DNA from 4 places in the Methylobacterium indicum genome. Region 1 is predicted to be linked to each of the others. Evidence: riboswitches for the same ligand, from Rfam matches in the RefSeq annotation. Region 1 holds a riboswitch; each other region holds the start of a gene.
What was found. A riboswitch is a leader RNA that binds a small molecule or an ion and turns the genes downstream of it on or off. The one in region 1 is predicted to bind cobalamin.
Positions count from the first base shown of each region.

Region 2: linked by a shared signal. The riboswitch ahead of miv_RS06575 (TonB-dependent receptor) and the one ahead of miv_RS12065 (methyltransferase domain-containing protein) in region 1 are both predicted to bind cobalamin.
Region 3: linked by a shared signal. The riboswitch ahead of miv_RS15460 (CbtB domain-containing protein) and the one ahead of miv_RS12065 (methyltransferase domain-containing protein) in region 1 are both predicted to bind cobalamin.
Region 4: linked by a shared signal. The riboswitch ahead of miv_RS28590 (TonB-dependent receptor plug domain-containing protein) and the one ahead of miv_RS12065 (methyltransferase domain-containing protein) in region 1 are both predicted to bind cobalamin.

Region 1 is NZ_AP024145.1:2,562,794-2,569,852, reverse strand. It holds gene miv_RS12075 (gamma-glutamyltransferase) at 1-836, opposite strand, end outside; gene miv_RS12070 (GTP-binding protein) at 967-2,181, shown strand; cobalamin riboswitch at 2,368-2,582, shown strand; gene miv_RS12065 (methyltransferase domain-containing protein) at 2,708-3,487, shown strand; gene miv_RS12060 (TonB-dependent receptor) at 3,487-5,652, shown strand; gene miv_RS12055 (ABC transporter substrate-binding protein) at 5,655-6,563, shown strand; gene miv_RS12050 (FecCD family ABC transporter permease) at 6,594-7,059, shown strand, end outside.
Region 2 is NZ_AP024145.1:1,412,204-1,419,262, forward strand. It holds gene miv_RS06550 (hypothetical protein) at 1-36, opposite strand, end outside; gene miv_RS06555 (ACT domain-containing protein) at 178-582, opposite strand; gene miv_RS06560 (acyl-CoA thioesterase) at 579-1,016, opposite strand; gene miv_RS06565 (aldo/keto reductase) at 1,188-2,015, opposite strand; gene miv_RS06570 (ABC transporter substrate-binding protein) at 2,126-3,352, opposite strand; cobalamin riboswitch at 3,564-3,764, shown strand; gene miv_RS33685 (hypothetical protein) at 3,749-3,871, opposite strand; gene miv_RS06575 (TonB-dependent receptor) at 4,029-6,164, shown strand; gene miv_RS06580 (PepSY domain-containing protein) at 6,164-7,059, shown strand, end outside.
Region 3 is NZ_AP024145.1:3,304,738-3,311,796, forward strand. It holds gene miv_RS15445 (prephenate dehydrogenase/arogenate dehydrogenase family protein) at 1-318, opposite strand, end outside; gene cobO (cob(I)yrinic acid a,c-diamide adenosyltransferase) at 524-1,129, opposite strand; gene cobU (bifunctional adenosylcobinamide kinase/adenosylcobinamide-phosphate guanylyltransferase) at 1,126-1,638, opposite strand; cobalamin riboswitch at 1,760-1,963, shown strand; gene miv_RS15460 (CbtB domain-containing protein) at 1,995-2,171, shown strand; gene miv_RS15465 (CbtA family protein) at 2,256-3,023, shown strand; gene miv_RS15470 (DUF1636 family protein) at 3,020-3,397, shown strand; gene cobW (cobalamin biosynthesis protein CobW) at 3,394-4,428, shown strand; gene miv_RS15480 (Uma2 family endonuclease) at 4,638-5,234, shown strand; gene cobN (cobaltochelatase subunit CobN) at 5,236-7,059, shown strand, end outside.
Region 4 is NZ_AP024145.1:6,158,432-6,165,490, forward strand. It holds gene miv_RS28585 (Phenylacetic acid catabolic protein) at 1-741, shown strand, start outside; cobalamin riboswitch at 1,353-1,552, shown strand; gene miv_RS28590 (TonB-dependent receptor plug domain-containing protein) at 1,675-3,639, shown strand; gene miv_RS28595 (ABC transporter substrate-binding protein) at 3,649-4,506, shown strand; gene miv_RS28600 (FecCD family ABC transporter permease) at 4,503-5,534, shown strand; gene miv_RS28605 (ABC transporter ATP-binding protein) at 5,531-6,370, shown strand; gene miv_RS28610 (DUF6925 family protein) at 6,324-7,059, shown strand, end outside.

The DNA of each region.
Region 1 (7,059 bases):
ACATGGCCGTCGCGCCAGGCGATCGTCGGCGCCTCGCGCAGCACCGCCCGGCAGCCGGCCAGATCCTCCCGGTCCACGACGCCGCCGAGCGCCGCGATGTCGGCGGCGAGATCGCGGGCGATTCCGCCCTCGTAGAAATCCCGCAGGCCCGCCTCCGCCAGCCGCTCCAGCGTCTCGGCGAGACGCCCGAGCGGCAGGAAGCCCGGCACGCCCTGGTAGGGCGGGACCGGCGGCAGGCCGCCCGGCAGGTAGAGGCGGGCGCTCTCCTCGTAGAGCCGCAGCACGGAGGCCGAGGAGGCGATCTTGAGGGTGGCGAACCAGTCCTGGGCGAGGCCCCGGCGCGCGAGCCGCAGGGCCGGCGCGAGGAGATCCGCCACCGGAGTGCCGGTCCCGAACGCCTCGTGCAGCCGCGCGTAGCCCGCCACCGCGGAGGGGATGCAGAACGAGAGCGGGCCGTGGACGTTGCGGTCGCCCTCGACCTCCGGCCAGGTGAACAGGTCGCGCTTCGTCCGCCCCGTGAGGGGGTAGTCGGCGGCCCGCGTGTTGCGGCTCGAGACCGGCCCGAAATCGACGACCGTGGCCCGGTTCGCGCCGGGCGGCAGCACGAGCGCGAAGCCGATGCCGCCGAGCCCACTGTTCCAGGGCTCGACCGCCGCCAGCGCCAGCGCCGTGGCGACGGCCGCGTCGGCGGCGTTTCCGCCCGCCTGAAGGATCGCGGCCCCGGCCTCGGCGGCCTCGCGGTTCTGGGCGACGACGAGCCCGTGACGGCCCGACGCGCCCGGCTTCTCCAGGATCCAGTTCTGCGTCCGGTAGGGTGCGTGATCGTGGGCCGGCATCCGTCTCCCCAGGCCTGAGCCGCTAACAACGGCAGTGTGGCGGCTCGACCGCGCCGGGCCAAGGGCGAGCACCGCCGAGATCGCGGATCCACCGCTTGACGGATTTGCAACGTTATAACATATCGAAGCGATGGTCGACGTTTCCTCGCTCCGGCGCCTTCCCGTCACGGTCCTGTCCGGCTTCCTCGGAGCCGGCAAGACCACGCTGCTCAATCACATCCTCAACAATCGCGAGGGCCGTCGCGTCGCCGTGATCGTCAACGACATGAGCGAGGTGAACATCGATGCCGATCTCGTCCGCGCCGGCGGCGGCGAGATGTCCCGGACCGAGGAGCGGCTGGTCGAGATGACCAACGGCTGCATCTGCTGCACCCTGCGCGACGATCTCCTGGCCGAGGTGCGCCGCCTCGCCGAGGACGGACGCTTCGACTATCTCCTGATCGAGGGAACCGGCATCGCCGAGCCCCTGCCCATCGCGGCGACTTTCGACTTCCGCGGCGAGGACGGCGCGAGCCTGTCGGATGTCGCGCGGCTCGACACGATGGTGACGGTGGTCGACGCCGTGAACCTGCTGACGGATTACGACTCGCGCGACTTCCTGCGCGACCGCGGCGAGACGGCCGGCGAGGAGGATGCCCGCACCCTGGTCGATCTCCTCGTCGAGCAGATCGAGTTCGCCGACGTCGTGGTGGTCAATAAGGTGGACGACGTCACGGCGGAGGAGCGGGCCCGGGTGATCCGGGTCGTGCGCGGCCTCAATGCCGATGCGCGCATCGTCCCGGCGAGCCATGGCCGCGTCCCCCTGGCGGAGGTGCTGGAGACCGGCCTCTACAGCGAGGAGCGGTCGCAGACCCATCCGCTCTGGTACCGCGAGCTGTTCGACTTCGCCAAGCACGTGCCGGAGACCGAGGAATACGGCATCCGCAGCTTCGTCTTCCGGGCCCGCCGCCCCCTGCATCCGCGCAAGTTCCACGACCTCGTCGCGCGCGGCTTCCCGGGCGTGATCCGGGCCAAGGGTCATTTCTGGATCGCCTCGCGCCCGGACTGGATCGGCGAGCTCTCGATCGCCGGACGGATCACCCGCACCGAGGGGCTCGGCGCCTGGTGGGCCGCGGTGCCCAAGGCGCGCTGGCCCACCAGCGAGGAATTCGCATCCCTGATGCGCCGGCACTGGACCCCGAGCTGGGGCGACCGGCGCCAGGAGATCGTGTTCATCGGCGGCCCCGACATGGACGAGGCGGCGATCCGGGCCGCCCTCGATCCCTGCCTCGTCGGCAGCGTCACGACCGGGCTGACGAAGTCCCAGAAATGGCTCGACGATCCGTTCCCGGTCTGGGGGCAGTGAGCCGAGGGACCTCCGATCGCCGGGCGGCCTTGCCGGGCGGGGCCGAGACGCGAAAGCAAGACGCGCGACTCCGGGCCGGCCCGGGACGGAGACGATCCGTTACACGATCGCAACGGACGAAACCTGTCCGAGCCTGCTCCCTCGGGGGACGTTCCGGGCGGTTGACAGCGGGGTGAACGATCCCCGACGACGGTGACCGGTCAAGGTTCCCGTCATCTCCGGATGGCGGGCTAAGAGGGAATCCGGTGCGGCGCGTCCTCGCGCCCAGGCCGGAGCTGTCCCCGCAACTGTAAGCGGCGAGCCATCCGTCGATCGGGGTCACTGGTGCGCGAGCGCCGGGAAGGCCGGACGGATGGCGGCGACCCGCGAGCCAGGAGACCTGCCCTGACCCTGTTTCGTCTCGTGGGCGGGGAGTCCCGGCGGGTCGCGCGTCCTGCGCTGCCGGTGTCCGGCCGCGCGTGTCTCGCGTCCACGGTCGCCCCCCCACGATCCTCTCTCAAGACGGTTCGGGGAAGGACCATCGGACGTGGAAAACATCTCAGGGCCCCCCGGCGGGCCGCTTCGCGCCGCCGATGCCGAGGGCGGGGTCAATCCGCTCGCCCTCTACGCCTCCGGCATCGACGGCTCCGATTACGTCGCCCGCCTCGCCCCGCTGCTGCGGGCGGCCCTGCCGCGGGTCGGCGACCTCCTCGATGTCGGCGCCGGCGGCGGGCAGCTCGGCGCGGCCCTGCGCGACCCCGGCGCGGCCTGGATCGCGGTCGAGCCGGCGCCGGTCATGCAGGCCCGCCTGCGGGCGCTCGCGCCGCCGCCGGCCCTCGTGCCGGCAGGCTGGCAGGAGGCCGATCTGCCGGACGGATGCGCCGACACGGTGCTCGCCGCCAACATGGCCGGGCCGCTCGCCGAGCCGGTCCCGTTCCTCGCACGCTGCCGCGCCTGGGCGCGCCGCGACGTCGCCTGGGTGGTCCCGGCGCAGGCCGGTCCCCGCGGCCTCTGCCTCGCGGGCTGCCTGCCCCGCGAATGGCACGGCGAGGATGAGACCCCGGGGGTCGAGATCGTCCTGGGGAGCCTGCCCGCCGGCGACCGACCGGCGATCGTCGCCCGGGTCGACTGGACCTTCCGGGCGACCGTACCGAGCGTGCCGGGCATCGCCGCCCATCTCGCCGACCGGCTCGGGTGGCTGGCCGGCGACGCGCGCCGTGCCGCCCTGTCCGACCATCTCTCGCCCCAGGCCGAGGCGGTTCCCGGCGGCCACCGCCTCAGCGTGCCGCGCAGCTCGGCCGTTCTCGTATGGAGGAAGGCGTCGTGATGTCCCGTCGTTTCCGGGCGGTCGCGCTGGCTTTCGGTTGCGCGCTGCCGGCGCCGGCCGTCGCACAGGACCGGGCCGACCTCCGCCTCGACGAGATCGTCGTCACGGCGACCGGCCGGCCGGAGCCGCGCTCCGCGATCGCCGGCACCGTGCAGGTCATCGACCACACGACGATCGAGAACTCCACGGGGAAGTCCGTCACCGACGTCCTGGCCGAGAATGCCGTTGGCTTCTTCTCGGAATGGACCCCGGGCCAGACCTCGATCAACATCCGGGGCGGGGCCACGGACGGCCAGGGCAAGGATTTCCGCAGCCAGGTCCTGGTCCTGATGAACGGCCGGCGCGCCGGCACCGCCAACCTCTCCAAGCTCTCGATCGCCGATGTCGAGCGCATCGAGATCGTGCGCGGTCCCTCCTCGGTGATCTACGGCAGCCAGAATATCGGCGGCGTGATCAACATCATCCTGAAGACCGGGCGGACCGCGCCCGGGACCCTGGTCGAGGGGATCGGCGGCGTCTGGGGCCTCGCCCAGGGCCGGGCCCAGACCGGCGGCGTGGTCGGGCCGTTCGACTATTATCTCGGCGTCTCGGGCGGCAAGCGCGACGATTACGTCGCCGGTTCCGGCGACCGCATGGCCAACACCCAGTGGAACCGCATGGGGATCGCCGGGGCTCTGGGCCTCCAGATCGACCCGAACCAGCGCGTCGAATTCACTTTGCGCACGGACGGGATCTACGGCGTCGGGTTCCGCGGTTCCGGCGGCAACCTCTACAGCCGGGACGACCGGATCAACGGCTCCTTCGACGCGAGCTATACCGGACGAACCGAGGACGGCCGGGCGAGCCTTTTTGCCCAGGTCTACAGCGTCACCGACGAGGACCGCTTCAAGTGGGCCTCGCCGATCCAGCGCGGCGGCACCGGGCTGCCGGTGCCGGGCACTCGCGCGGATTTCAACACCCGCGACCTCGACATCCTCGGCACCCGCTTCCAGCCGCGCTTCACCCTGTTTTCCGGCAACGACGTGCTGCTCGGCTGGGATTGGGAAACGAGCCGGCTCCGCTCGGACCGCTTCCGGGCCGGCGTGCCGGGCAATCCTCTCGCCCAGGTCTCGCCGCAGGACAACAACCAGACCGACCAGTTCCACGCCCTCTACCTGGAGGACACGCAGCGCCTGCTCGACGACCGGCTGGTGCTGCGCGCCGGCGTGCGCCAGACCTACGGCACGACGCGCTTCGATTTCACCCCCTACCTGACCGGCCAGATCAACGGCGCGCGGCCTTACGAAGCCACGACCACCTCGGTCGGCGCCACCTACAAGGCGACCGACTGGGCCGCGTTCCGGGTCGGGGCCTCCTCGGGTTTCCGGGCGCCGACGGCGACGGAGATCGCGGCGGACTACAACACCTTCGGCGGCGGCCGGATCTTCGGCAACCCGGCCATCCGCCCCGAGACGAGTGAGCAGGTCGAGGTCGGCACGACGCTGACCCGCGGCGCGTCGCGGCTCGACGTGGCCTTGTTTCAGAACATCATCTCGGACCGCATCACCACGCGCTCGCGCGGCGCGAATTCCAATACCTCGGACTACATCAACAATCCGGGCGACGTCGTCATCCGCGGCATCGAGGTCCAGTCCGAGACCGACATGATCCGGACCTTCGGCTGGGAGCCGGGGGTGTGGCACTGGCGGGCTTATGCCAATGGCAACTACAACTTCGACATGAAGGACGAGGGCGCGCGTGCCGTGCCGAGCGCCAATACGGATCGGGTCGAGCGGGTCTACGAGTACCAGCTCGCGCTCGGCACCCGCTTCGGGCAGGCCGGTATCCGGTATCCCTGGACGATCCAGGTCCAGGGCGTGCTGAACGGCCCGGTCTGGTACAACACCGAGGAGAACCTGCGCGTGCCGGCGGCGGAGCCCTCCCGCGACTACATCTGGCGCAAGGACCCGTTCGTGCTGGTCAACTTGCGCGGCGAGGTCGACGTGATGCCGGGGGTGAAGCTGTTCGCGCAGGTGCGCAACCTGTTCGACGTGAACTACCACCCGCTCTTCATCGCCATCGCCGGGCAGCAGCCGACGCTGGCCGACCTGCGCTTCTACAATGGCGGCGGCGGCACCTCCGCGCCGGGACGCGACGTGCAGATCGGCCTCCAGGCCCGGTTCTGACCGTGCGCGCCGCGATCCTCTGGGCTGCCGCCCTCCTCGGTCTCGCCGCCCCGCTCGTCGCGGCGCGCCCCGCCCGGCCCGAGCCGATCCGCCTCGTCGACGCGTTGGGGCGGCACGTCGTCCTGCCGGCGGCACCGCGGCGGATCGTGACGATCTTCTCCTCGAACACCGAGCTGGTGGCGGCCCTCGGGCTGACCGATCGCATCGTCGGCATCGACGCGCTCACCCGCTACCCGCCCGAGGCGGCGGAGAAACCCGTCGTCGGCGGCCGGCTCGGCATCTCGGTGGATGCCGTGGTGGGCCAGGAGCCCGACCTCGTGCTCATCACCCCGGCGCGCCAGGCGGCCCATCTCCTGCTCGCCCCGATGGAGCGGCTCGGCGTGCCGACCCTCGTCCTGACGAGCCGCAGCCTCGGCGAGGTGCTCGACAACCTGCGCCTCGTCGGCCGGGCGACGGGGGAGCCGGCACGCGGGATCGCCGTCGCGGACGCTCTGGCGGCTCGCCTCGCGCGGGTCGCCCGGGTCGTCGCGGGGCGGCCCTGCCCGCGGCTCGTCCTGGTGACGGGGCGGCTCGGGAACGGGCTCGTCCTCGCCGTGCGGGCGGGCACCTACACGGCCGATGCCGTCGCCCGGGCCGGCGGCTGCCTGGCGCTGACCGGAGCCGGTAGCCTCGCCCAGGTCTCGCCGGAGGCCCTGCTCGCCGCCGATCCGGACGTCCTGCTCCTGGCGGGGAGCGAGGCGGAGCTGCGCGAATTGACGGCCCGGCCCGGCTTTCGCGACATGCGCGCGGTCCGCGAGGGCCGGGCGCATGTCGTGGCCCGCGCCGCGTTCCTGATCCCCGGGCCGCGCACCGTGGACGGGATCGAGCGCCTCGCGGCCCTCCTGCACCCGAATCCCGAAGGGCATCCATGAGCGCGCCCCACCCATGACATCGCCCGACTCATGAGCATGCCCTTGCGCGTCGCGAGCCGGCTCCTGCCGCTCCTCGTCCTGGCGCTCGCCTTCGGCATCGCGGCCGGCCACGATTGGGCCGGGCCGGACCGGATCCTCCGGGCGCTCGGCGGCGCCGACGATCTGCGCTCGCGCCTGCTCATCGCGTGGCGGTTGCCCCGCGTGCTCGCCGCCGCCCTGGTCGGTGGCCTGCTCGGGCTCGGCGGAGCGATCTTCCAGGGCGTGTTCCGCAATCCCCTCGCCGAGCCCTACCTGCTCGGCTCGGCCGGCGGCGCGGCGATCGGGGCGACGGTGGCGCTGCTCGTTCCCCTCGGCCTGCCCTCGGCCCTGGCGCTGGGTGGGTTTTCCTTCCTGGGGGCCTGGGGGGCGACGCTGATGGTCCTCGCCGTCGCCCGGGGGGCCGGCACGCGCGACGCCGCCGGCCTTCTCCTCGCCGGCGTCGCCGTCGCGGCGATGC
Region 2 (7,059 bases), 1.2 Mb from region 1:
CGGGCCGCCGGAACTGAGCGGGATGCGCGGTGGCATGGGTGGCGTCCTCCGGTTGCGACACCCTGAGCTTGGGCGGCGGAGGAGGGGGTAACAAGCCGTAAGGGACGAACGTTGCCTTCGTGCGGGCCGGAGGCCCGGGCGGGCCGGAGGCCCGAGTAGGCCGGCCCGGGCCCGGCGTCAGGGCGTGGAAGGTCCGGCGAGGTCCCGCAGCAGGACCATCGCCTCCTCCACCCGCGCGGCCGGCACGAAGAGGTGATCGTGATGGAAGGCCGAGACCGCGTTGACGGCGAGGCCGGCCGCCGCGAGGCGCGCCGTCACGGCAGCGAGGAATCCGACGGCCGACAGGGAGGAATGGACCGCCAGCGTGATCCACCCGCACGGGAAGGCGCCGGCGAGCCCGGCCCGCGTCGCCTCGTCCTCGGGCAGGATCAGGGTCGTGCCCTCGGCCTCGCGAAAGCTCATCACGGGGGCGAGTCCCGCCGGCACCGCGCCGTCCCGCAGGGTGACGAAGACGTAGGTGCCGGGCCGCCGCTCCGGCCGCATCCCGGCGAGGAGCCGCGCGAGGTCGGCCTCGCCGCTCATATCGCGAGCGGGCCGAGCACCCGGCGCAGGTCCGCCGGCAGGGGCACCGGGCGCTGCGTCGCCCGGTCGACGTAGACGTGGACGAAGTGTCCCTGGGCCGCGGCCTCCTCCTCGTCCTCGCGGAACAGCCCGACCTCGTAGCGCACGCTCGACGTGCCGAGATGCGCCACCCGGATCCCCGCGGTCACCCGGTCGGGAAACGCCATCGAGCGGAAATAGCGGCAGCCGGTCTCGACCACGAGGCCGATCACCGCGCTTTTCGCGATGTCCAGGGCGCCCTCGGCGATCAGCACGCTGTTCACCGCCGTGTCGAAGAACGCGTAATAGACCACGTTGTTGACGTGGCCGTAGACGTCGTTGTCGGCCCAGCGGGTGGTGATCGGCACGAAGCGCCGGTAGGCGGCGCGGGTCTCGGGGGGCGTGCGGCCGCTCACGGGCTGTCTCTCGGTCACGATCGGAATGGCCGAGCCTAAGCAGATTTCGCCGAAGTGGACACCGGTTCGGCGGCAAAAATCTGCGACACAACAAGAATCGGAGCGGGCGAAGCGTTGGCCTGCCGACGCAAGTCTGCTTGGGCCGGCCCGGCGCCGCCGATCAAGGTCGCATCACGCACCGAACGTCTCCGGGTCCGGCCCCATCCGCCCCGCCGGGTCGTCGAGGGCCGTGATCCGCGCGAGGTCGTCGGCGTCGAGGGTGAATCCCGCGACGTCGCGGTTCTCGCGGATGCGGGCGGGCGTCGCGGATTTCGGGATCGCGACGTTGCCGATGTCGAGCTGCCAGCGCAGGACGACCTGGGCCGGGGTGCGGCCGTGCTTCTCGGCGATCGCCCGGATCGCCGGATCGTCCAGCACCCCGCCGCGGCCGAGCGGGGCCCAGGCCTCGGTGACGATCCCGGCCTCGGCATGGAAGGCGCGCAGGGCGGTCTGCTGGAAGCGCGGATGCAGCTCGACCTGGTTGATCGCCGGGGTCGAGCCGGAGGCGTCGATGACGCGCTCGAGGTGCTCGACCGTGAAGTTCGAGACGCCGATCGAGCGGGCGCGGCCATCCTCGCGCAGGCGCATCAGGGCGCGCCAGGTGTCGAGATAGGCGCCGCGCTGCGGCACCGGCCAGTGCACGAGGTAGAGATCGACGTGGTCGAGGCCGAGGCGGGCGAGCGAATCCTCGCAGGCCCGCAGGGTCTCGTCGTAGCCGTGGCGGTCGTTCCAGACCTTGGTGGCGACGAAGATGTCTTCCCGGTTCAACCCGGAGGCCGCGATGGCGCGGCCGACCCCGGCCTCGTTGCCGTAGACCGCCGCGGTGTCGATCGAGCGGTAGCCGGCCTCCAGCGCCGCCCCGACGATCGCCGGCGCCTCCTCGTTCTCGAGCCGCCACACCCCGAAGCCGAGCTGGGGGATGCGCTTCCCGTCGTTCAGGGTCAGGACGGCGTCGGACATGGGAACACTCTCGGCGGGGCCTAACAGGGGCTCGCGCCCCTGCAGGGGTGCGAGCCCCTGATCTGGGTCGGGGCCCGCCGAAGTCGAGCCGGAGGCCTGGCGCGTCCCGCCTACTTCACCAGCGGGCAGCCGCCGTCGGCCATCGGCCGGAAGGCCTGGTCGCCCGGCACGGTGTCGAGGAGCTTGTAGTAGTCGTACGGACCCTTGCTCTCGGCCGGGCTCTTCACCTCGTACAGGAAGACGTCGTGCACGGCGCGGCCGTCCTGGCGAACCGTGACGGTGCCGAAGAGCGGATCGGTGATCGGCTTCTCGCGCATCGCCGCCACGACCTTCTCGCCCTCGATCGTGCCGGTGTCGCGCACCGCCCGGAGGTAGGCCAGGGTCGAGGAATAGACGCCGGCATGGTTCTCGGTCGGCATCCGGCCGTTCATCCGCTCGGCGAAGCGCTTGGCGAAGGCGCGGGTGCCGTCGGTGCGGTCCCAGTAGAAGGCGCTGGCGAGCTGGAGCCCCTGCGCCGCCTTGAGGCCCAGCGCATGGGTGTCGGAGAGCTGCACGAACAGCGCGGCGAGCCGCATCTGCGGCATCACGCCGAACTCCGCCGCCTGCTTGACGGCGTTGATCATGTCGGCGCCGGTATCGGCGAGCGCCAGCACCTGCGCGCCCGAGCCCTGGGCCGAGAGCAGCGGCGAGGCGAAGTCGCCGGCATTGAGCGGGTGCTTGCTCGAGCCCTTCACGGTCCCGCCGGCGGCCTTGAGCGCCACGGTCGCGTCGCGCTCCAGCGCGTGGCCGAGCGCGTAATCGACGGTGACGAAGTACCACGACTTGCCGCCGCGCGCGGCGATGGCCCGCGCGGTGGCGGAGCCCTGCGCCCAGGTGTCGGAGACCCATTGCACGGTGGTCGGCGCGCAGGCCTTGCCGGTGAGGTCGGAGGTCAGCGCGCTGGAGGCCAGCGCCACCCGGTGCCGCTCGCGCATCAGGTTCGAGACCGCCAGCGCCACCGCCGAGTTCGGCAGGTCGACGATGGTCGAGACGCCCTCCTGGTCGAGCCAGCGCCGGGCGGTGGCCAGCCCGATATCGGGCTTGTTCTGGTGATCGGCCGAGACGACCTCGACCTTCAGCTCGCCGGCCTCCTTCGAAAAATCTTCGACGGCGAGCTGCGCCGCCGTGACCGAGCCGGTACCGGCCTGGTCGGCGAAGGGCCCGCTCATGTCGCTGAGCACGCCGATCTTGATCGGCGCCTTGGCGTCCTGCGCCAGGGCGGAGGTGCCCGCGGAGGTGCCCAGAGCCAGCGACAGGGCGAGGCCGGCGAGACCGGCGGCCCGAGAGCGGAACGACATCGAGGGATCCTCCCAGGGAGTTTCTTGTCAGAGCTTATTCGCGGCCCGCGCGGGCCGTTCGGGCTTCTGTATGTCAGGGGTGCGGGGCGGCGTCGATGCGGGATCGCGCGGCGTGGTTGAGAAAGCTGAGGGGTGCATCGGCAGGGTCCGTCGCGCCGTTCGCGTTCGCATCTCGCGGGGTCGGAGACGGTTGCTCCTTCGTTGCCGAATGGCTAAGCTCGCCGCCGACGGTTCCCTCCGGGGATCAAAAGGGAACGCGGTGAGGGCTCGCCCGAGGCCGCGGCTGCCCCCGCAACTGTAAGCGGCGAGCTTTCCATCACGAACGTCACTGGGAACCAGCAACGGTCCCTGGGAAGACGATGGACGGCGAGGACCCGTGAGCCAGGAGACCTGCCGTCAGCCGTGGTCACACGCGAGCACGTCGGGCGGGGTGTCCCGATGGGTGTCGAGGCGCAGGCGAAGAGCCTGCGTCGCGCCGTCGTTCGCGGTGACGTGCCACAGCCGCGTCACGTCCCGCATGTCCTCCGCCCTCCTTCCGTCACCCGCCGGTTCGGTGCACGGCCCGCGTGCCGTCCCATTACGGCGGCGGCGCGGAAGGACGAAATGTGACTATATAACGTTACATTTTCGATGGGCTCGGATAGGGACGAGGCGCACGCCTGCCCCGGAACTCCGCATGTCCCCCCGTCGCGTCTCCCACCTCGTCCCCGTCGCCGCCCTCGCCGCTCCGCTGCTGGGCGCAATCCCCGCACTGGCCGACGAACTCCCGCTCGATGCCATCGACGTCGCCGGCCGCCGGAGCCGCGAGGTGGCGGCTCCCGGCCTCAACCTCGCGACGCCGGCGCGTTCCGGCAGCCGCCTCGGCCTCACCCCGCTCGAGACCCCGGCGAGCCTCGACGTCATCGGCGGCGAGACGATCCGGGCCCGGGGCCAGAACACCGTCGAGGAGGCGGTGACCCAGAACGCCGTCGGCATCACCAGCGTCGCCGGGCCCGGCAACGGCAACCTGTCCTTCGCCAGCCGCGGCTTCGTCGGGCCGAGCTCGGTGCAGCAGCTCTACGACGGCACCCGGCTCTATGTCGGGGTCGGCACCGTGACCTTCCCGTTCGACACCTGGTCGGCGGAGCGGATCGAGGTTTTGCGCGGGCCCGCCTCGGTGCTCTACGGCGAGGGCGCGATCGGCGGCATCATCAACGTGGTGCCGAAGAAGCCGGTCTTCGCCGCGATCGGCGAGGCGCGGGCGGCAATCGGCTCGGACGGCGTGGGGCGGCTCGCCCTCGACAGCGGCGGCCCGGTCGGCGAGGACCTGGCCTACCGGATCAACCTCAGCGGCAACCGGGCCGACGGCTGGGTCAAGCCCGACGGCGATTTCCGCAACCTCGCCCTCTCGGCGGCGATGACCTGGCGGGTGACGCCCGACCTGACCGTCAGCCTCTCGCACGATCTCGGCTACAACGAGCCGACCCGCTACTGGGGCTCGCCGCTCGTCGGCAACCGGGTGCCCGACCGGCTGCGTTTCACCAACTACAACATCCGGGATTCGCAGATCGCCTGGTTCGACAACTGGACGCAGCTGCGCACCGAGTGGAACCCCACCGCCGACATCACGGTGCGCAACACCGCCTACCGGCTCTCGACCGAGCGGCACTGGCGCGACGTCGAGCAGTACACCTACCAGCCGGCGACCGGCCTGATCGGCCGCAGCGACTACATCGAGATCTTCCACCACGAGGAGCAGATCGGGAACCGGCTCGACGCGACGTTCCGGGGCAGCCTGTTCGGCTTCAAGACCAGCACCGTCGTCGGCTTCGACGTCAACCACATCGCGTTCCGGCGCGACAGCAATGCGCCGTTCGGCGGCGAGAGCGCGGTCGACCCGTTCAACCCGGTCCCCGGCTCCTTCATCAACGTAGCGGGCACCCGCACCGACATCGTGTCGCGCACCCGCCAGGCCTCGGTCTTCGCCGAGAACCGGCTCGAATTCTCGCCCCAGCTCGCCCTGGTGACGGGGGTGCGCTACGACGCACCGACGGTGGCGGTGAACCGGCCGCTCGCAGGGGCCGCGTTCGAAAAGACCTTCGACTCGACGAGTTTCCGGGTCGGCGCCGTCTACACCCCGGTTCCGGATTTCGCGCTCTACGCGCAATACGCCACCGCCGCCGACCCGCTCGGCAGCCTGATCACCACCAGCGTGCCGCAATCGCAGTTCCGGCTCGCCACCGGCGAGCAGGTCGAGGCCGGCGCGAAGGGCCTGTTCGACGATGGCCGCGGCGAGTGGACGGTGGCGGCCTACCACATCGCCAAGGACAACCTGCTCTCGCCGATCCCCGGCCGGCCGACCGAGGTGGCGCAGGTCGGCAGCCAGTCCTCCCGCGGCGTCGAGGTCGCCTTCGCCTACCAGATCTCGGACGCCTGGCGCATCGAGGCCAACACCGCGCTGCTGAAGGCCCGCTACGACACCTTCTCGCAGAACACCGATGCGGGCCTGGTGTCGTTCGCCGGCAAGGTTCCGGTCGACGTGCCCCAGCGCGTCACCAACGTCTGGCTCGCCTACGCCTTCGCGCCGGGCTGGGTGGCGCGGGTCGGCGTCAACGATGTCGGGCCGGTGTTCAGCGACTTCGCCAACACGGCCAAGCGGCCATCCTACACGCTGGTGAACGCGACGCTCGACTGGCAGGTGACCCCGACCTCGCGCCTGTCGCTGCGCGGCTACAACCTCACCGACCAGATCTACGCGGTCTCGGGCAATCCCAATTCCTGGCTGCTCGGCCGGCCGCGCTCGGTCGAGCTCGCCTACCACGTCGTGTTCTGATGCGGATCGCGATGTCGGGGCCGGCGACGAAGGCGGCGGTCAAGCGGCTGAAGCGCTGGCTGCATCTCGGCCATCGCTGGCTCGGCATCGCCACCGGCCTCCTGATCCTCCTCTGGTTCGGATCCGGCCTGGTGATGCTGTGCGTCGGCTTCCCGACCCTCACCGAGGGCGAGCGGCTCGGTGCCCTGCCGCCGCTCGCCCCCGCCGGGGTGCGGATCACCCCGCAGGCGGCGGTCGAGCGGGCGGGCCTCGCGCACTTCCCCACCCGGCTGACGCTCGCGATGCGGGGCGGGGAGCCGGTCTACTGGATCACCGATACCGACGGGCGCCGGCGGGCCCTGTCGGCGGCGACCGGCGATCCCGTGCCCCGGCTGACCGCCGAGAGCGCGACGGCGCTCGCCGCCACCCATCCGGCGGCCCGCGCCGTCACCGATCGCGGCACGGTGACCCGCGACCAGTGGACGGTGACGGCGCGCTACGATCCCTTGCGGCCGTTCCGCGTGGTGGCGCTCGGCGATCCGGCCGGGACCGAGCTCTACCTGTCTGCGGCGACGGGCGAACTCGCCCTCGACACCACCCGCACCGAGCGGGTGTGGAACTGGCCCGGCGCCGTCACCCACTGGATCTACCTGACGCCGCTCCGCGCGCGGGCGGGCCTGTGGCAGGACGTGGTCCTGTGGGTCTCCGGCATCGCGCTCGCCGGAGCCGTGAGCGGCTACGTCCTCGGCTTCGTCCGGCTGATGCACGACCGGCTGACGCCCTATCGCGGCTGGGCCGCCTGGCACCACCTCGCCGGGGTGGCGGGAGGGCTCGTCGTCGTCACCTTCCTCCTCAGCGGCTGGCTGTCGATGAACCCGCGCGGCTGGTTCGGTCCGCGTGGCGCCGATGCCGCCAT
Region 3 (7,059 bases), 740 kb from region 1:
CGCCCGCATGATCTCGGCCGGCCGCACCTTCACCGAGCCGACATCGAGGACGAGGGCGCCCGGCCGCAGGTGGGGAGCGATGTTCTCCACCACGGCGGCGAGGGTCGCGACGGGGGTGGCGAGGATCACCACCGGGCAGGCGGCGGCCTCGGCGAGCGTGGCGGGCGCGGCGCCCGTTTCCGCGATCGCACCCGCGGGCACGAACGGGTCGTGGACGCGCAAGTCGGCGTGCGGCCCCAGATGCGCGGCGACGAGGCGTCCGAAGGCGCCGAAGCCGATCAGGCCGATCGAAACGGGAGGATCGAGGGAAAACGGCACGGGAAGACCTCGGGGATGGGCGAGGTCGGCGGGCCTGGACCTTGGGGGGAAAGCCTCAACCGCCGACACGTCGCAGCGGTTGAGAAATGACGAGCACTCCGCCGCTTAAGGCTGCGGCGCGGGATAGAGTCCGGTCGGGAGGGCGCTGGTCATGGCCGAGCCTGTAGCTCCCGCCGGCCGGCGCCGTCAATCGGGCTCTGCCCCGTTAGAACTCGATACCCTCCTGCGCCTTCACACCGGCCGTGAAGTGATGCTTGACGAGGGTCATCTCGGTCACGAGATCGGCGGCGGCGATCAGCTCCGGCTTGGCGTTGCGGCCCGTCACCACGACGTGCAGGTCGGGCCGGCGCCGGCTCAGGGCCTCCACCACGTCCGCCAGCGGCAGGTAGTCGTAGCGCAGCGCGATGTTGAGCTCGTCGAGGACGAGGAGCCGGATCGCCGGATCGGCCATCAGCGCCTCGGTCGTCGCCCAGGCGGCGCGGGCGGCGGCCACGTCGCGGTCGCGGTCCTGGGTCTCCCAGGTGAAGCCCTCCCCCATCGTGTGCCACTCGACCTGGTCGGCGAACCGGTCGAGGGCGAACCGCTCGCCGGTCTCCCAGGCGCCCTTGATGTACTGCACCACCCCGACCCGCCAGCCGCGGCCGAGCGCCCGCAGCATCAGCCCGAAGGCCGCCGTCGATTTGCCCTTGCCGGGGCCGGTATGGACGATGAGCAGGCCCTTCTCGATGGTCTTGCCCGCCACTTCGGCGTCCTGGACCGCCTTGCGCTTCTCCATCTTGGCGCGGTGGCGCGCCGCCTCGTCGTCGCTCATTGCGTCTCTCCCTTGATCGTCATGGGCAGGCCCGCCACCACCAGCACCACCCGGTCGGCGAGCGCGCCCAAGCGCTGGTGCAGGCGGCCGGCCTCGTCGCGGAACCGGCGGGCGAGCGCGTTCTCGGGCACGATGCCGAACCCGACCTCGTTCGAGACCAGCACCAGGGGCCCGGGCGCCGCGGCGCAGGCCGCGAGCAGCGCCGCGACCTCGGCGGCGAGGTCGGCCTCCTCGTCCAGCATCGCATTGGTGAGCCAGAGCGTCAGGCAATCGACCAGCACCGGCCGGCCCGGCGGCGCCCGGCGGATCGCCCCGGCGAGATCGCGCGGCGCATCCACGGTCTCCCAGGGCGGCGGTCGGCGGGCGCGGTGCAGGGCGATGCGCTCGCGCATCTCGTCGTCCCACCCCTGCGCCGTCGCGACGTAGAGCCAGGGGCCGGCCCGCGCCGAGACCAGCCCCTCGGCATAGGCGCTCTTGCCCGAGCGGGCGCCACCCAGCACCAGGGTCAGGCGCGGCGCGGCGCGGGTCTCGTCCGGCACGGAACTCTCCTCGGGCGCGGGGGTCGGGTGGAAATCCATCGAATGGGGGGTGTCGGGGGACGGGGCGGCGATTGCAAGCCCGCAGGCGAGCCGCTAGGGTCTTCGCGACGGTGCCTCGGTCACGAGGTGAAAAGGGAACGCGGAAACCGGGATCGTTCCGGCCTGCCGCGGCTGCCCCCGCAACTGTGAGCGGACGATTACGGCCCGCCATCGGCCACTGGAGCGATCCGGGAAGGCGGTGGGCCGGTGTTGAGAGCCCGCGAGCCAGGAGACCTGCCGTCATCCTTTCCTCTCGACGCCGCCGGTGGGGCGGCAGGAGTTTCGTCATGGTCGCGATCACCCGTTCCCTCTCCCCCGCCCTGGTCGGCGAGCGCCTGAGCGCCGTCCTCCTGGCCGCCACCCTCGGCGTCGGTCTGCTGTTCGTCTCCGGCTTCGCGCCCGTGGTCGCCCTGCACAACGCCGCGCACGACTGGCGCCACTCCGCCAACTTCCCCTGCCACTGACCAGGGACTGACCGAACGCGGCTGCGCGGCCTGCGCCCTTCACGGGGTGCGGGCCCGTTTCCCGTTGGTCGTGCAGGGGATCCCATGACGAAACGACTGCTCGCCGCGGCCCTGGTCGCCGGCTTCCTGGCCGCCTGCGTGGCGTCCGTGCTGCAATTCGCCCTCACCTCGCCGCTGATCCTGGCGGCGGAGAAGTACGAAACGGCCGAGACCGCCGGGCCGGCTCTCGCCGGCAGGGCCTTGTCCAACCCGCTGATCGTGCTGGCCCATGCCGGACACGACCAGGCCGGCCACGACCATGGCGGCGAGCCGCAATGGCAGCCCGCCCCCGGCCTGCCGCGCCTCGCCTTCACGGCCCTCGCCACCCTGGTGAGCGGCGTCGGCTACGCCTTGCTGCTCGGCGCCGTCCTGGTCGCGACCGGCCGCACCGTGACGCCGGGCGAAGCGCTCAAGTTCGGCATCGGCGGCTTCCTGGCCGCCGGCCTCGCTCCCGCGATCGGGCTGCCGCCGGAACTGCCCGGCATCGCCGCGGCGGGCCTCGAATCGCGCCAGCTCTGGTGGGTGGCGACCGCCCTCGCCACGGCGGCCGGCCTCTACCTGATCGCGATCCGCCGCGGCCCGGCGGCGATCGGCATCGGCCTCGCCCTCCTCGTCGCGCCGCATGTCTGGGGCGCGCCGCACGGGCCGGAAGAAATCTCCGCCATGCCGCCGGTCTTCGCGGCGCAGTTCGCCGCCCGGTCGCTCGCCATCGGCTTCGCCTTCTGGGCGGTGCTCGGCCTCGCCTTCGGCTGGGCCTGGGGCGCCGTGGCAGGGCGGACGGGGCATCCCGTCCGCAGCGGGGTGGCGGCATGAGTGATCCGGTTGTCCTCTACGTCTGCACCACCTGCCGCGACGCCGCCGATCCGGCCGACGGCCCCCGCGCCGGGGCCCGCCTGCATGACGCGCTGGCCGCAGCGCTGGCCGCCCGGCCCGGCGCGCCGGTCACGATCGAGCCGGTGGAATGCCTCTCGGTCTGCAAGCGGTCCTGCACGGTCGCGGTCGCGAGCCCCGGCCGCTGGACCTACGTCTACGGCGACCTCGACCCGGCGACCTCCGCCGACATCATCCTCGACGGCATCGGCCTCTATGCCGGGACGCCGGACGGAATCGTGCCCTGGCGCGAGCGTCCGCAGGAGTTCCGCAAGGGTGTCGTCGCCCGCATCCCTCCCGCGCCGGTGAACGCATGACCATCCTCAACAAGATCCCCTGCACCATCGTCACGGGCTTCCTCGGCGCCGGCAAGACGACGCTGGTGCGCCACGCGATCGAGCACAACGACGGCCGGCGGCTCGCCATCATCGTCAACGAGTTCGGCGATGTCGGCTTCGACGGGTCCCTGCTCGCCGAATGCGGCATCCCGGGCTGCGACGCCGACGCGGTGGTGGAGTTGCCGAACGGCTGCATCTGCTGCACCGTCGCCGACGACTTCGTGCCGGCGCTCAACACGCTCCTCGACCGGCCGGAGCCGCCGGAGCACATCCTGATCGAGACCTCCGGCCTCGCCCTGCCCAAGCCCCTCGTCCAGGCCTTCAACTGGCCGGCGATCCGCTCGCGGGTGACCGTCGACGGCGTGGTGGCGGTGGTGGACGGCCCGGCGGTGGCCTCGGGCGCCTTCGCGGACGATCCGGAGGCGCTGGCCGCGCAGCGTGCGGCCGATGCCAGCGTCGACCACGAGAACCCGCTGGAGGAGGTCTTCGAGGACCAGCTCCTCTGCGCCGACCTCGTGGTGATGAACAAGTCCGACCTCCTCGACGAGGGCGAGCGGGCGCGCGTCCGCGCCGAGGTCGAGGCGCACCTGCCGCGTGCCGTCAAGCTCGTCGAGACCGCCCACGGGGCGCTGGATCCCCGCGTGCTGCTGGGCCTCAACGCGGCCGCCGAGGACGACCTCGCGGCCCGGCCCTCGCATCACGAGACGGAGGAAGACCACGATCACGACGACTTCGAGAGCGTGGCGATCCCCGTCGCGGCCGCGGGCTCGCCCGAGGACCTCGCCGCCCGCGTCGCCAAGGCGGCCGAGGTCGCCGGCGTGCTGCGCATCAAGGGTTTCTGCGCCGTCGCCGACAAGCCGATGCGCCTCGTCGTCCAGGGCGTGGGCCGCCGCGTCGCGCACCACTACGACCGTCCCTGGCGCCCGGCCGAGCACCGCGACGGCACGCTGGTGGTGATCGGGCTCACGGGCTTCGACAAGGCGGCGGTGACGGCGGCGCTGAAGGGCTGACGGAAACGGTACGCCGGTTCCGGCGTACCGGGTCTCGCAGACTGCGACGGGCCGTCCATGCCGGGAAGAAGCGCGGATCGTCCCCTCTCCCCGTCCGCGGGGAGAGGAGGGACCCACGCTTTACTTTCGAAGCGCGATGCCTGACGCCATGGCGTCGGGTTGAGGCCGAACCTCGACTGTCGAAACCCCCAGCCCCGGAGGGCCATCCCATGTCGGAGCCGGCGCCGCGGCCCTGGAGCGTGCAGGAGTTCTTCTCCTGGCAGGAACAGCAGCCCGAGCGCTACGAGCTGGTAGGCGGGGTGCCGGTGCGCCTGATGGCGGGCGCCCGGAACGTCCACGACGACATCGTCGTCAACCTCGTGGCGGAGTTCCGCACGCGCCTGCGCGGCACGCCGTGCCGGCCCTTCACCGGCGACGGCAGCGTCGAGACCCTGCCCGGCCAGATTCGCCGGCCCGATCTCGGCGTCGATTGCGGGCCCCGTGATCCGAACGGGCTGAGCGCGGCCGAGCCGCGGCTCGTCGTCGAGGTGCTGTCGCCTTCCACGCGCGACTTCGACGCCTTCGACAAGCTGGAAGAGTACAAGACGCTGCCGAGCCTCGCGGTGATCCTGCTGGTCGAGCCGAACGCGCCTGAGATCGCCCTATGGCACCGGGATGCGGATGGTGTCTGGCAGCGTCGCCTCGTGACGGGTCTCGACGGGACGATCGATCTGCCCGAGTTCGGCATGACCCTGGCGCTGGCGGAGGTCTATGACGGCGTCGCCTTCCCGGCGCGGCCCCGCCTCGTCTCGGGGACCGGGGACTAGGATGCACCTCCTCCGCGTCGATACGGTCTCCCTCGACGAGGGCGAGGCGGCGGTCGATCTGGGCCAGGCGCCCGGCGACATCGTCGCCCTCTCCTTCACCGATTCCGACCTCGCCGGGCTCGCCGGCGCCTATGCGTCGCTGTCGGGCGACTGGCCGAGCCTGCGGCTCGCCAAGATGGCGCAGCTGCGCCACCCCCTCTCCGTCGACCTCTACGCCGACGCGGTGATCGCCCAGGCGCGCTTCGTGCTGGTGCGCTGCCTCGGCGGGATGGATTACTGGCGCTACGGCCTCGAGCGGCTGGCCGAGACCTGCCGGGCCCACGCCATCCCCTTCGTCGTGCTGCCGGGCTGCGACCGGCCCGATCCGCGGCTCGCCGCCATCTCGACCGTCGCGCCGGAGCTGCGCGACGCCCTCGACGGCTACGTCCGGGCCGGCGGCGTGGAGAACCTGCGCGGCCTCCTGACCCGGATCACCGCCGAGCTCGGCCGGCCGGTCGTCGCCGGGCCGCCCCGGGCGCTGCCGCGGGGATTCGCCTGGTGCCCAGGCTGCGGCCCACTCGACGCGCTCGGCCCAGCCTCGCCCCTGCCCCGTGCCCTGGTCCTCGTCTACCGCTCGGCGATTCTCGGCGGCGACACGGCGCCGGCTGCCGCACTCGCCGCCGCCCTGTGGGAGCGGGGTCTTGCTCCCACCATCGTCGCCGTCGCGAGCCTGAAGGACCCGGAGGCGGTGGCGGTCGTGCGCGAGGCGGTGGCCGCGCACCGGCCTGCCGTGATCGTCGCCGCCACCGCCTTCTCGGCCCGGGACGAGGCCGGTTTCGTGCTCGACGCCGCCGATTGCCCGGTGATCCAGGCCTTCACGGTCGGCTCGGGCCGGGACGCCTGGGCGGCCTCCGCCCGCGGGCTCAACGCCGCCGACCTCGCCATGCAGGTGGCCCTGCCGGAATTCGACGGGCGCCTCTCCGGGTTCCCGGTCTCCCACAAGGAGGAGGCGCCGGAGGTCGAGGGGTTTCGCGAGCGCCGGGCGGTGCCGGATTTCGCCGGCATTGCCGCCACCGCCGACCGGGCCGCCGCCTGGGCCCGCCTCGCCGGCATCCCGCGGGCGAAGCGCCGCCTCGCGCTCGTTCTCTCCGACTACCCGGCCCGGGGCGGCCGGGCCGGGTTCGCGGTCGGGCTCGACACGCCCGCGAGCACGAGGGTCATCCTCGACCTGCTCCACCGCGAGGGCTACGCCGTCTCTGACATTCCCGAGCCCGACGCCTTGATGCGCCGCCTCACCGAGGACGCGCCGGGCTTCGCGGTGCCGCTTCCCGCCTACGAGGCCTGGCGCGCCCGGTTGCCGGAGGGAGCGCGCGCGGCGCTCGCCGCGGAATGGGGCGAACCCGCCGACGATTCGGCCTGCCGGGACGGCGCCTTCCGGTTCCGGGCGGTGCGGGCCGGCCGCGTGCTGGTGGCGCTCCAGCCCGACCGGGGCCACAAGGGCGACCGGAAGGCCGGCTACCACGACCCCGACGCGGTGCCCTGTCACGCCTATCTGGCGTTCCACCTCGCCCTGCGCGCCGAGGCGGATGCCCTGATCCATCTCGGCACCCACGGCACCACCGAGTGGCTGCCCGGCAAGGCGGCGGCACTCTCGCCCGCCTGCTGGCCGGCCCTCGCGGTCGGGGCGCTGCCGGTGGTCTACCCGTTCATCGTCGACGATCCCGGCGAGGCGGCCCCGGCCAAGCGCCGCATCGGCGCCGTCACGATCGGCCACCTGCCGCCCGAAACCGCCGCCGCCGGGCTCGACCCCGAGGCCGCGACCTTGCGCGAACTGGTGGAAGAGTAT
Region 4 (7,059 bases), 3.0 Mb from region 1:
GACATCGAGGAATATCTCCGGCAGGGCGGCGTCCTGACGAACCCGTCCAACGTCCCGCCGCGCTACCGGGGCGAGCTGCTCCGGCTGATGGCGACCTTCGTCGACAGCGAGCTCGCGGGCTCGGCCGGGTTCGCCGCGATGATCAACGAGGCACCGGGCCTCAAGGCGCGGATCGCGGCCGCGCGGATCGTGCTCGAGAAGACCGACCACGCCGAGCGCGTGCTGACCCTGATGGGGACCTTCGGGGCCGACACCGCCCGCTACGCGGTGCACCATCCCTGGGCGGCCCGCCTCCCGCGCGACGCCGATCTCGGGGCGGCGCGTCACGGCTCCGACATGCGCCTCTCGGTGTTCCACTATCCCTTGCAGGGCTGGGTCGATGCCGTGGTCATGAACGTGCTGATGGGCCGGGCCGTCGGCGTCCAGCTGCAGGAATTCTCGCACCTGTCCTACGCGCCGCTCGCTGACGTCTTCCGCCAGATCGCCCCGCGCGAGGCGCGGCACGCCGGGCTCGGCGAGGAAGGCCTGATCCGGATCGTGGCGACCGAGAGCGGGTGCGCGGAGGCGAGACGGAGCGTCGCCTTCTGGCGCCCGCGCATCGCCGCGAGCTTCGGCCGCGAAGGATCGGCCCGCTTCGATACCCTCCGCCGCTTCGGCCTGCGCCGCCGCACGAACGAGGACTTGGCCGCCGCCTGGGCGGCGGAGATGGACGCGCTCCTGCCGGCCTTCGGCATGGCGTGACCGCACGCCGGGCCCGGCACCGGCGATCCGGAACACGACGGAAGGGCGGGGGCCCCGAGCCGGCCGCAGCACCGAGCCCGAGGGTTTGAGCAGCCGATGACGGTCTCCCGCTCGCCGGACAACCGGAGCGTAAGCCATTCATCGCGTCAGCAGAAGCGTTCCAGCCTCGCCCTCCATCGGTCATTCGCATAAGGTAGGTTATGGAACTCGATGCGCCTGGCCCGGCATCGGCCTGAACGTCCGATACGGGAAAGGTGCCTGTCGGACAATAACGGGCGCCGCGGACGATCCATCTCGGCCGGATGCGACTCCCGGTCGACACCGGGCCTTGCCGCAGGATCCGCGTACCCCGTGCGCGAGCGGGGCCGGCGACACCCGATTTCCAAGGATCGATAGGATCCAAGCCCGAATCGACAGCCCGAACCTGCCGACAGACACTCCGAACCCGCCATGTGTCGACCGTGGGCATGTCCGGCATGATTGACGTCGTCCCACGAACCTTGCGACATGACATCGGAATCGACGCAATCTCGCAGGGGATGCACGATGCGCCCCGTGCGCAACAACGGCACGGTTCTGTCGGAATGACGGTTGACCACCCGAGGACGAGATGGGAGGACGAGGGTGACGGTTCCCTTTCGGGGGACGAGAAAGGGAATGCGGTGAGGCGCGAGCCGAATCCGCGGCTGCCCCCGCAACTGTGAGCGGCGAGCCTTCCACCACCTTACGTCACTGGGTGACTCACACCTGGGAAGACGGTGGCAGGCACTGACCCGCGAGCCAGGAGACCTGCCGTCAGCCGTGGTCACACGCGAAACGCGTCAGACGGGGTGTTCTGATGGGTGTCCGAAGGCCGTTATCCTGTCGCGGGATGACGGTTCGAGGCCTCGTTCGCGGTGACGTGCCACTGCCGTCTCCCGAGGCTCGAAGCCCGTGTCCCGTCCCGTCCGCCCCGCCCTCTGGCGTGCGCTCGCGCTGTCCTGCGCGATCCCCGGCCTGCTCTGCAGGCCCGCCCTCGCGCAGCAGGTCGCTGCTCCCTTCGCCGATGCCCCACCTACGCGTGACGGGACGATCGCGCTCTCCGAAATCACCGTCTCGGCCACGGGTGTGCCGACGCCGATCGCCACCACGGGATCGAGCGTCACCGTGCTCACCTCGGACGTGCTCCAGGCCCAGCAGATCCGCACCGCGCCGGAGGCCCTGCGGCAGGTGCCGGGCCTCACCGTCGTCCAGACCGGCGGTGCAGGCGGCCAGACCTCCGTGTTCATCCGCGGCACCAACTCCAACCACGTCAAGGTCCTGATCGACGGCATCGACGTCAACGACCCCTCGACGCCGAACCGCTCCTTCGACTTCAGCCAGCTTCAGACCGAGGACCTCTCCCGCCTCGAGGTGCTGCGCGGGCCGCAGAGCGGCCTCTACGGCGCCGACGCCATCGGCGGCGTCATCTCCTTCGTGACCAGGCGCGGCGAGGGACCGCCGAAGGTCACGGCGTTTGCCGAGGCCGGATCGTACGGCACGTTCAACCAGGGCGGCCGGCTGTCGGGCGCGTCGGGCATCGTCGACTACGCGTTCTCCGTGCAGCACCTGCGCCAAGCCGCTCTGCCGGTCACGCCGTTCGACGTGCTGCCGCCCGGGGTGCCGCTGCGCACCGCCTTCACCGACATCAGATCCGTCTCGACCAAGCTCGGCGCGCAACTCACCGACACCTTCCGCCTGAACTATTTGCTGCGCTTCTCCGACAGCGCCTATCTCGACCAGGCCGATGGCGGCTTTCCCTATCGGCCGACGCCCTACCGCAACCTCAACGACCAGCAGCAGCTCCTGATGCGCGGCGAGGCCGAGTGGACGCCGCTGCCGGGCTTCCACAACGTCTTCGGGGCCAACTACGCCACGTTCGACCGCCTGTTCGCCGGACCGCTCGACCCGCTCGCGCCGCCGACGTCCTCGACCACGCTCGGCGAGCGCACCCGCTTCGACTATCGTGGCGACGTCCAGCTCGCCCCCGGCCACCAGCTGCTGTTCGGGGCCCAGCGCGAGGACGAGCGCTTCCAGGCCACCGGCATCGACAGATCGAACGGGAATACCGGCGGCTTCGCCGAGCTGCAATCGGCGATCACCGACCGCGCCTTCCTGGTCGCCAACATCCGCCACGACGCGAACGACCAGTTCGGCGGCGCGACCACCTTTCGGATCGCGCCGAGCTACACGTTGCCCACCACGGAGACACGCCTGAAGGGCAGCGTCGGCACCGGCTTCAAGCCGCCGACCCTGAGCCAGCTCTACCAGGATTATCCGGACTTTCGGTTCTTCGGGAACCCGGCCTTGCGGCCCGAGGAGAGCTTCGGGTTCGACGCCGGCTTCGAGCAGCCCCTCGGCGAGAGGGTGCTCGTCGGCGCGACCTATTTCGAGACCGATTTCCGCAACCTGATCCAGACCGCGTACTTCCCGACCTTCTCGACCAGCGTGAATGTCGGCCGCGCCGTGGCGTACGGGGCGGAGAGCTTCGTTGCGGTCACGCTCACCGATACCCTGAGCGGCCGGGTCGACTACACCAACACTGTCACCAAGGACGAGATCACCCACCAGGAATTGCTGCGCCGGCCCCGGCACAAGGTCAGCGCCACCGCGATCTGGAACCCGGTGCCGCAGCTCACCCTCACCGGCACCCTGGTGGCGATCGGCGCGTTCGTCGACGGTAACCGCGACTTCTCGGTGCCCCGGCTGAAGAACCCTGGCTTCACCCTGGTCAACCTCTCGGCCAATTACGCCTACTCGGACACCCTGACGCTGTTTGCCCGCATCGATAACCTGTTCGACCAGCGCTACCAGAACCCGACCGGCTTCCTCGGCGCGGGCCTTGCCGTCTATGGCGGCGTGCGCGTGACCGCGTTCTAGAGGGCGCGGATGCGGGCCTTGCGCCGCCTCGGGGCCGCGGCCGGACTGGCCGCCGCCTTCGCCGCCTTTCCGGTCGTGGCCCGGGAGAACCCGGCCGCGCCGGTCCGGCCGATGCGGATCGTCTCGCTGAACCTCTGCGCGGACGAGCTCGTGCTGCGGCTCGCCGACCGGGCGCAGGTCGCGGCGGTGACCGCCTTCGCGGGCGATTCCCGCGGCTCGACCGTGGCGGCTGAGGCCGCCGGGGTGCCGGTCACACGGGGCCTCGCCGAGGAGATCGTCGCCTTGAAACCCGATCTCGTCGTCGCCGGGGCCTTCACCACCCGCACCACGGTGGGGCTCCTCCAGCGGATCGGCATCCCGCCGCTCGAACTCGGCGTGCCGGCGGATCTCGACGGCGTGCGGGCCCAGATCCGCCAGGTCGCGGCGGCCGTCGGGCATCCGGATCGTGGGGAGGCCATGGTGGCGGCGCTCGACGCCGGCCTCGCGCGGGTCGTGCCGGCGGCGCGCTCCTTGCGCGTCCTGGTCCTGCGCCCGAACGCCTTCACGGTCTCGCCCGGGACCCTCGGCGACGCGATCATCCGGGCCGCCGGCCTCGTCAACGTCGCCGCCGCGATCGGCCGGGACCGGACCGGATCGGTGCCGCTCGAAGCCGCGGCCCTGGCCGATGCCGATCTCGTCGTGGTCGACGCCAATGAGACGGGCACGCCGTCCCTCGCCGATGCCCTGCTGCACCACCCGATCCTCGAGAGGCTGCGCGGGCAGGGGCACATGGTTGCGATTCCCAACCGCCTGTGGACCTGTCCCGGACCGCAGATCGCCGAACTCGTCGCCCGGCTCGCGGCGGCGGCGAGGGAGCGCGCCCCATGACGCCCCCCATGACGCCCCCCGTGACACGCATGACGCCGCAGACCCGCAGCCGGCGCCTCGTCGCGGGCTTGGGCCTCCTCGTCGGCCTCCTCACGCTCGCTTCGGTCGCGGTCGGCTACGCCGCCCTCGATCTCCCGGCCGCCCTGGGCGATGCGTGGGCCGGCCGGCCCACCCTTCCCGCCCTGGTGCTGATGGAGCTGCGCCTGCCCCGCGCCCTCCTCGGCGCGCTCGTCGGCTTCAGCCTCGGCCTGACCGGGGCGGTGATGCAGGGCTACCTGCGCAATCCGCTGGCCGATCCGGGCATCCTCGGCGTCTCCTCGGCCGCCGCCCTCGGGGCGGTGATGGTGTTCCATGGCGGGCTCGCCGGCAGCCTGTCGCTGGCCCTGCCGCTCGGCGGCATCGCCGGGGCCGCCCTCGCGGCGCTCGGCATCGTCGTGCTGGCCGCCCGCGGCACCGGCACGCAGGGGCTGATCCTCGCCGGGATCGGCCTGTCGAGCCTCGCCGGCGCCCTGACGGCGCTCGTCCTCAACCTCGCGCCCAACCCCTACGCCGCCCTGGAGATCGTGTTCTGGCTGATGGGGTCGCTCGCCGACCGCAGCCTCGATCACGTCCGGCTCTGCCTGCCGCTGATGGCGATCGGCTGGGTCCTGATGCTCTCCACCGCCCGCGCCCTCGATGCCCTGGCGCTCGGCGAGGACACGGCCGCGAGCCTCGGCTTCGATCTCGTCTCGGTCCGCCTCCGCATCGTCACCGGGGCGGCGCTCGCGGTGGGCAGCGGCGTGGCCGTGAGCGGGGCGATCGGCTTCGTCGGCCTCGTCGTTCCCCATCTGGTGCGGCCGCTGGTCGGGGCCCGGCCGACGCCGAGCCTGTGGCCGAGCGGGCTCCTCGGCGCGGCCCTGGTGCTCGGCGCCGACCTCCTCGTGCGCCTCGTCCCGACGCGGCCCGAGCTGAAGCTCGGCGTCGTCACGGCCCTGGTCGGGGCCCCGTTCCTGATCGCGCTGCTGGTCCGGCGGGGGGACGGCCGATGAGGTTGTCCGCCGACGATCTCCGGGTCCGGGTGCAGGGCCGCCCTATCCTCGACGGGGTGTCGCTGTCGGTGGGAGAGGGCGAGTTCGTCGGGCTCGTCGGCCCGAACGGCGCGGGCAAGACCACGCTCCTGCGCGCGCTGGCCGGCCTCGTGCCGCCCTCCGCCGGCCGGGTTCTCCTCGACGGCCGGCCCCTCTGCGCGGTCTCCCGGGACGAGCGGGCGCGCCGCCTCGCCCTCCTGGTCCAGTCGGCCGGGATCGGCTGGCCGATGCGGGTCTCGGAGGTCGTCGCCCTCGGGCGCCTGCCGCATCGCCGGGCCTTCGCCCCCTTGAGCGAGGCCGATCACGCGGCGGTCGCCCGGGCGATGGCGCGGGTCGACGTCACCCACCTGCGCGAGCGGACGGAGCCGAGCCTGTCGTCGGGCGAGCGGATGCGGGTGCTGCTCGCCCGCGCCCTCGCGGTCGAGGCCGAGATCCTGCTCGCCGACGAGCCGATCACCGCCCTCGACCCGGCCCACCAGCTCGACGCGATGGACCTCCTGCGGGCGACCAGCCGCACCGGGACCGGCATCGTCGCGGTCCTGCACGACCTCACCCTGGCCGCCCGCTTCTGCGACCGGCTCGTGGTGCTGCATGGGGGCCGGATCGTCGCCGACGCGGCGCCCGCCCTCGCCCTGACGGACCCGCTGCTGCGGCAGGCCTTCGGCATCGCGGTCCTGCGCGGCACCCATGCCGACGGCTCACCCTACATCCTGCCCTGGCATCGCGCCGGGCACCCCCGGGAGGACGACCATGACCCATCCGGCCGAGACCCCGTTCGAGCGCCAGACCGTTCCTGACCGCGACGCCGTCGCGGCGCTGCTGCGGGACGCCCTGCGCGATCCCGGCACCGCCTGGAGCCTCGGCAGTTTCGGGGCGATCGCGGAGTTCATGCGCGATCCCGACGAACCGGTCTCGGCCCTGCCCGACGATCGCCTCGGGATGGCGACGGCCCGGGGCGCCATCGCGATGCGGCCCGATCCCGACCTGCGCCCGGTCGCCTACGAGACGGCGAGCGCCTCGGGCTGGAACCACGCCGTGGCGCTCTGCCTGCCCGAAGGGGCCTGCGCCATGAACCGGCGCGGCGTCGTGACGGAGCTCGGCCCCGACCACGAGGCGGCCCGCCCCGAGGATCGCGACGGGGTGCTGTTCGATCTCGGCCTCGACCTCTTCGCCATCGACGCCTGCCTGCGCAGCCGCGACCCCGAGGTCATCGCCTGCCTGCGGGAAGGGGCCGGGCAGCCGCTCTTCTCGCCCGGCAACCCGATCGGGCCGCGCCTCGTCGCCCTGAGCCCGCACCGGGTCTTCCTCGCGCGGTTCGGCCGCATCGAGGTCTATGCCCCGATCCCGCCTGCCGGCGGCACCAGCCCGGAGGGGCCGCACACCCACGTCCTGCCGAAGCTCCTGCGAAGCGGCCGGACCCATTCGGCGACGACGCCGATCCCCGCCGGCCTCGTGCCCTGCGCCGCCCTGCACCCGGCCCATCCCT